3 regions of the Brevibacillus sp. FSL K6-0770 genome follow, and region 1 is predicted to be linked to each of the others. Evidence: riboswitches for the same ligand, from Rfam matches in the RefSeq annotation. Region 1 holds a riboswitch; each other region holds the start of a gene.
The links. A riboswitch is a leader RNA that binds a small molecule or an ion and turns the genes downstream of it on or off. The one in region 1 is predicted to bind S-adenosylmethionine.
Positions count from the first base shown of each region.

Region 2: linked by a shared signal. The riboswitch ahead of metH (methionine synthase) and the one ahead of mtnK (S-methyl-5-thioribose kinase) in region 1 are both predicted to bind S-adenosylmethionine.
Region 3: linked by a shared signal. The riboswitch ahead of NST23_RS17810 (aminotransferase class I/II-fold pyridoxal phosphate-dependent enzyme) and the one ahead of mtnK (S-methyl-5-thioribose kinase) in region 1 are both predicted to bind S-adenosylmethionine.

Region 1 is NZ_JBBOBQ010000001.1:4,929,978-4,932,239, reverse strand. It holds gene NST23_RS23445 (anti-sigma factor) at 1-964, shown strand, start outside; SAM riboswitch class I at 1,057-1,202, shown strand; gene mtnK (S-methyl-5-thioribose kinase) at 1,352-2,262, shown strand, end outside.
Region 2 is NZ_JBBOBQ010000001.1:2,227,794-2,230,055, forward strand. It holds gene NST23_RS10865 (YcdB/YcdC domain-containing protein) at 1-704, shown strand, start outside; gene NST23_RS10870 (YjcZ family sporulation protein) at 774-881, opposite strand; SAM riboswitch class I at 1,091-1,191, shown strand; gene metH (methionine synthase) at 1,308-2,262, shown strand, end outside.
Region 3 is NZ_JBBOBQ010000001.1:3,791,097-3,793,358, forward strand. It holds gene NST23_RS17805 (trans-sulfuration enzyme family protein) at 1-15, opposite strand, end outside; gene NST23_RS17810 (aminotransferase class I/II-fold pyridoxal phosphate-dependent enzyme) at 12-1,175, opposite strand; SAM riboswitch class I at 1,271-1,396, opposite strand; gene NST23_RS17815 (pyridoxamine 5'-phosphate oxidase family protein) at 1,485-1,940, opposite strand; gene NST23_RS17820 (DUF5665 domain-containing protein) at 2,115-2,262, shown strand, end outside.

The sequences.
Region 1 (2,262 bases):
AAATCGCTTGCTCAGTTCCGTGTACGCTTTTGCCATCCCGTTTGTAATTGGCGTGGTATTTCTGGGCGTCAACGGATGGGTAGGGTCGTCGATGCACGATGATCTGCACCGGGTAGCGAAGGACATGGTCAATTTTACGCAGCCGGGTGTCAGCGTGGGCAGCAGCGGCTCGCAGGTGGGACTGCTGTACGGCAGCATCCGGATGGAACTTCGCGAGCGAGTAGGGGCGGACATCAAAAACGCGGGCCGCTTTGAAAGCACCAACGTGTTGTGGAACGTCAACGCCAAGCCGCAATGGACCAACGGAGTCAGGGAGCAAAAGCTGTTTTTCCGCTATCCGCTTCAAAGCGGGCAAAAACCGGACGCAGACGAACTGGCGCATTGGCGCACGCCAGCCTGGACGACTTTGGAGAAGCTCCCCGAAGGAACCGTTGCCCAGCTGGCTGTCTCTTTTGCTGATTTTTTGACGTACGAGCAGTATTATGAGCGAATCTCCCGCTACATCAGCTCCGCCAACCAGGATACGGTCTGGTTGGCAGTGGACACCGGAGTGGAAGCCAGGCACGAAGACCAAAAAGACGGCTACCTGCTCTTGGGGCCGGGAGAAGCATGGGGATTTGCGGAGCACGAGCTGAATTACGGAGCGGCTCCGATTCAGGTCAACGGAGAGGGAAGCCGACGGATGGCAGCCTTTTTGGGGGAAATGGCCTACCTTGTCGAGCAAAAAAGCCTCGCGCGCGACATGGGACAATATTTGGTCTCGCGAAGCGATCCGCAAGTCGAGGAGCGCTATCGCTACTTGCAGGAAAAAGGCGTTCGCCTCTACGGAGCAGTCCTGACCGGACCGACGAAGGAACTGCTCAAACTCAAGGATGAGAAGTCGATTACCGCTGCCTTTGTCGGCCAAATTGACTGGTGGAACTGGGATCGCCCGGCTGCTTCCGGCACTCAGCACGTCTGGTAGGAGAGAAGCGCGGTTTGCGAAAAAAGGGTGTTGACATCGTGGAACGGCAGGTTGTATGATTCAAACTAAATCAAAACCGCATACGTTTGGATACCTTATCCAGAGAAGGTGGAGGGACTGGCCCGATGATACCCGGCAACCGACACGACGCTATTTCAACGCGAGCAGCGGCTGAAACAAAAAGCGACGTGCACGGTGCTAATTCCTGCAGAAACAAAAGTGGTCTGGAAGATAAGGGGGACATGACACGTTTATTATACGTGGCGACAGCGACCTCTTTTCTTCGGGAAAGAGGTCTTTTTTGTGCGTTTGGACACGGATTCCTGACCATTTTGTCATTCCGTTCGAGATAGAGAAAAAAACGATTTGTGAGGGGAGTAATCAATCATGGCATACCGCGCATTGACTGAGCAGGAAGCAGTAGAGTACGTAAAAGGCTTGCCGGGTCTGTTTACAGAAGGAGCAGAGCTGACCAGCCGCGAAATCGGTGACGGGAATCTGAACCTCGTGTTCGATATCCAGGAGCCGGCTACCGGAAAAAAAGTCATCGTGAAGCAAGCGTTGCCGTTTGCGAGAGTCGTGGGAGAATCATGGCCGCTGACGATTGACCGTGCCCGCATCGAGAGTGAAGCGCTCCGCATCCAGCACAAATACGTGCCTGACCTGGTGCCGGAAGTATACCACTTCGATCAGGAGCTGGCGCTGACGGTGATGGAGAACGTAGGCGACCACGTCATCATGCGCAAAGGCTTGATTGAGGGCAAGCGCTACCCGCTTTTTCCGAAGCAGATCGGACGTTTTCTCGCGCAAACCTTGTTCTACACATCCGATTTGGGGGCGCATCCGTACGACAAAAAAGCGCTAGTCGGAACATTCATAAATCCGGAATTATGCAAAATCACAGAAGATCTCGTCTTTACCGACCCGTATGAAAATGCGCCGACCAACGACTTTAACCCGCTGATCCGCAAAGAAGTAGAGGCCATCTGGAACAACAAGCCGCTCAAGCTGGAAATCGCCAAGCTGAAATTCGATTTCCTGACTCGCGCAGAAGCACTTTTGCACGGCGATTTGCACACAGGCAGCATCTTCATCACCGAGAGCAGCCTGAAAGCGATCGACCCCGAATTTGCCTACTACGGGCCGATCGGTTTTGACATCGGTGCCGTTATCGCCAATCTGCTGCTCAACTACGCTGGTCAGCACGGCTTGCAAAATGACCAAGGAGAACGCGACTCCTACCGCGAATACTTACTGGAAACGGTTGAAGATGTCTGGAACGAATTTGTTTCCCAGTT
Region 2 (2,262 bases), 2.7 Mb from region 1:
TCATCGTGCGTACGAAGGAAGAGGCGAAGGCGCTTTTGCAAACGGAATTTGGCGTCAACGTCGAAGGCATGTCCTATCGGGAATCCGTAGATGATCACCAAAAGAACAAATCATTCAACTGGGCAGATAGCAAAGACCGCTGGCATGAAGTGACGATCGACGCGAAGACGAGCCAGGTAGTTGGGTTGCGCGTTCCCCGCACAAATACGCAAGTGACCGTGAAGCGCGAACAGGCCGAGCAGGCAGCCGTGTTCTTTTTGGCCAAATACGCCGATCCGGGCGTAAAAGAAGTGCAGCTTGCACAAGTGATGGAACCTGGCGCAGCCAATCCGGTTTCGTCAGGCAACTGGGTATTCCGCTATGTCATGAGCAAGGATGGGATTCCGGTGTTGGACAAGGGGCCAGATGCCGCTTACGAGGTGTCGGTAGACCCTTCGACCGGGAAGGTAAACAGCTTCCGGAATTGGCGAGAGACTCACAAGTTGATAGAGCTTCCTTCGTCAGCCGAGGTCGTTTCCAAACAAAAGGCTGCCGAGTCGTTTTTGCGCGTCATGCCACTCAGGCTTGTTTACCTGTTAAAAGATCAGGAAAACGATTGGCTGGATCGTCCGAGACTCGCGTACATTCCGTGGAGCGAGGAAGAGCTGGCAAGCAGTTTCATTACCATCGATGCCAAAAGCGGCGAGGCTGTAATCGAGCCGTAAGGACAAGAAAAAGAGGCTATCCCGCAAGCCAGCTGGAAGGCGGGGGGATAGCCTCTTCTTGTCATTTACCTAGCAGTCGTCACACGAACACCCAACAATGACCAGCAGGATAAACAGTACGAGCACCAGTGCGAAGCAGTCTCCAAAGATGCCATTTCCGCAGTAAGATGTACTCACGTTTGTTCCCCCTCCTTTCCGTTATGCTACAGTCTATACACGATCGCACAGATTGGCGTGGGCGGATGCCCGGTAAGCACAAAAATGGGCGCAGTCGGGGAGAAAAGCAGTAAATAATAGACAAATTCTCAATTGACGTAGACAGGACGCGGTGTTAAGATACTGTCAAACATGAAACCTGAAAGTCAAAAATGAATACCATGGTACAACTCTTATCAAGAGAGGCAGAGGGACTGGCCTGATGAAGCCTCGGCAACCGGTTAAAATCCGGTGCCAATTCCAGCAAAGCTACGGCTTTGAAAGATGAGAGGATGGTTCAGGCGCAATTGTATCCGCGGACAAATCCTCTTCTTTCAAAGAAGAGGATTTTTTTGTGCAAAAAAACTGCCGAGAATAAACGCCGCAAGGGAGAAAAGGAGTACGTCAATGAAACCCACTTTTCGCGAACAGCTTTCCCGGAAAATTCTGATTCTGGACGGTGCGATGGGCACGATGCTGCAACAGGCGAACTTGACCGCCGATGATTTTGGCGGCGAAGCCTACGATGGTTGCAACGAGCTTTTGAACTTGACGCGACCAGACGTCATTCGATCCATCCACGAAAAATATTTGGAGGCGGGAGCGGACATCGTCGAGACGAATACATTCGGAGCCACCTCCGTCGTGTTGGCCGAGTACGATGTCGCCGACAAGGATTTGGAGTTAAACATCGCTGCGGCCCGTCTGGCGAAGGAAGCCGTAGATGCCTATAGCACAACCGAGTGGCCGCGATACGTGGCAGGGGCAATGGGACCGACGACGAAAACGCTCGCTTTGACAGGCGGCGTCACCTTCGAGGAGCTGGTGGAGTCCTACTATCGTCAGGCAAAAGGACTGATCATTGGCGGAGCCGACGTGCTGCTGCTGGAAACATCGCAGGATACGCTGAACGTCAAGGCGGGGGGAATCGGCATCCGCAAAGCGTTCGCAGAGCTGGATGTGGAGTTGCCCGTCATGCTGTCCGGGACGATTGAACCGATGGGCACGACTCTTGCCGGTCAAAACATCGAGGCGTTTTATATCTCGCTTGAGCATTTGAAGCCCGTGTCCGTTGGGCTGAACTGTGCGACCGGCCCCGAGTTCATGCGCGACCATCTGCGCACGCTGTCCGGACTGGCTCAATGCGGAGTGAGCTGTTACCCCAATGCGGGCTTGCCGGATGAAAACGGACATTACCATGAGACGCCGCAAGGGCTTGCGACGAAAATGCGCGCTTTTGCAGAACAAGGCTGGCTGAACGTGGCGGGCGGCTGCTGCGGAACGACGCCCGACCATATCAGGGCGATGGCAGAAGCATTGAAAGACTGCAAGCCACGTCAGGCTGTCGATCAGGCTGTCAGCG
Region 3 (2,262 bases), 1.1 Mb from region 1:
TGTCGCGAAATTCATCGAACAGCCCCCCCAACGACGAGACTTGCATCCAGCGCTTGAAACAAATCAGCGATCAAATCATCCGGATGTTCAATCCCCACCGAAAGCCTCAGCAATCGATCGCACACGCCGACATACGCCCGCACTTCCTCGGGGATGTCTGCGTGAGTCTGTGTCGCCGGGTACGTACACAACGACTCTACCCCGCCAAGACTTTCCGCAAAGGAGACGACGCGCAAATTTTGCAGAAACAAGCCCACCTGCTCCTGGGAGCGTACCCGGAACGAAACCATGCCGCTGTATCCGCTCGCCTGGCTCGCCTGAATCTCATGCCCGGGATGCTCTTCCAGTCCGGGGTAAAACACTTCGGCAACGGCTGGATGTTCTTTCAGCTTTTTCGCTACCGCGAGCGCATTCGACTGGTGTCTGTCCATGCGCAGCGCCAACGTTTTCATGCCGCGCACCAGAAGCCAGCTATCCTGCGGCCCCAGCACCGCGCCGATCGAATTGTGCAAAAACCGGATTTTTTCCGACAACTCCTCGCCCTTTGTAACGATCAACCCTGCCAGCACATCGTTGTGTCCGCCCAAATACTTCGTTGCGCTGTGCAAAATCACATCAGCCCCAAGCTCTAGCGGGCGTTGACAATACGGAGTCATGAACGTGTTGTCTACAATCGTCAGAAGCCCGTGTTGCTTGGCCAAGCTGGTTATTTCACGAATATTTGTAATCTGCATGAGCGGATTGGTCGGCGTCTCGACGAAAATCGCTTTCGTCTCTGCGCGCAGCGCCTTTTTCACCGCTTCCAGATCGCGCAAATCTACGTAAGTAAAAGCAAGCCCGTAACGGGAAAGCACTTGTTCAAACAAGCGATACGTCCCGCCGTACAAATCGAGCGATACGATGAGGTGATCGCCTTGGGAAAACAACCCCATTACCGTATGGACTGCCGCCATCCCGGACGCGCAGGCAAAGCCGGCATCGCCTCCCTCTGCCTCAGCGATTGTCTCTTCCAAAACAGAACGGGTAGGATTCGCCGTCCGCGTATAGTCAAAACCTGTGCTCTGTCCCAGCGCCGGATGGCGATAAGCGGTAGCGTAGTAGACGGGGAAGCTCACCGCACCCATTTTCTCATCTTTGCCTACGCCTGCCTGAATCAATTTTGTTTCCAGTCTCATACCGTAATTCTCTCCCTCCAATGATGTCGAGGGGCATGAAAAAAGCCCCCTTTCCTCTGAAAGAAGGCTTTGTTTACGTCGCCGTAAGCAAGACCTTCTCATCTTTCAGAGTTAAAAAACTCTGCAGGAATTAGCACCATTATCTCCCCGTATGAACGAACATACAGGTGATTGGTTGCCGGGCATCATCGGGCCAGTCCCTCCGCCTCTCTGGATAAGAAGTTTGCTATTCAATTTGAATGACCTAATACTAAAGGATAGCGCTGTTTCTTGTCAACAAGATTTTCCACAAGAGTGTGACAACCGCGCCTACGCTTTTTTCAAGGCGTCCATGACCTGATTGTCCAGCTTCGCTGCGGCATTTTTGTCGTATGTCTTTTCGTACTGAGGCTCTACGGATATGCGCGAACCGTAAAACATCACGTCTCTGACAGAGTCAATCGCAATCTCCGCCATCGCAAGCTTCAGGGGAACCCCTTCCAGCCGTTCTGCCTTCAGCTCGGCGCGCCCGTTGATCGCAAAAGAAGAGCCTGCCCCGATCAAATGCAGCACGACCTGCGGTTCTTTGGCGATATTGGCGAGAATGCGGGAGCGGCTGTCTACAGCAAAACGGATGAGTCCGCTGTTCACAGCAAAAGTCCAGGACAAGGAACTGACGGATGGCGCACCTGTCTCGTGATCGACTGTGGCCAACGTCACAAAGCGCTCTTTTTGCAGGAGCGCGAACAGTTCTTCCGATAAGGTTTGGGATACGGTTTCAGCCATTCGGATGCCTCCTCGTATACTTTTGTACGTCTATTGTACCCCTCCCGCAAGCCGGAGGCAAACCTTTCCTCCCCGCCTTGATTCTGGTCGGCTTTTTCCCTAAACTGGTAGAAAACAATGCTTCCAGGAACAAGGAGGTTGAAACAAGTGGCTCCTACGCCTACAGATCGGCTCATGCACAAAATAGATCAAGTCCTCCACGAGCTTCAGGAAGTGCGGAAAATGAACGAGCGCATGGATAAGATCGCCATGTTTTTGGAGGATATCCGGCTTGCTGATGTCATCCAAAATTACACAGCCCCGCGCAAGCTGCTCTGGATCA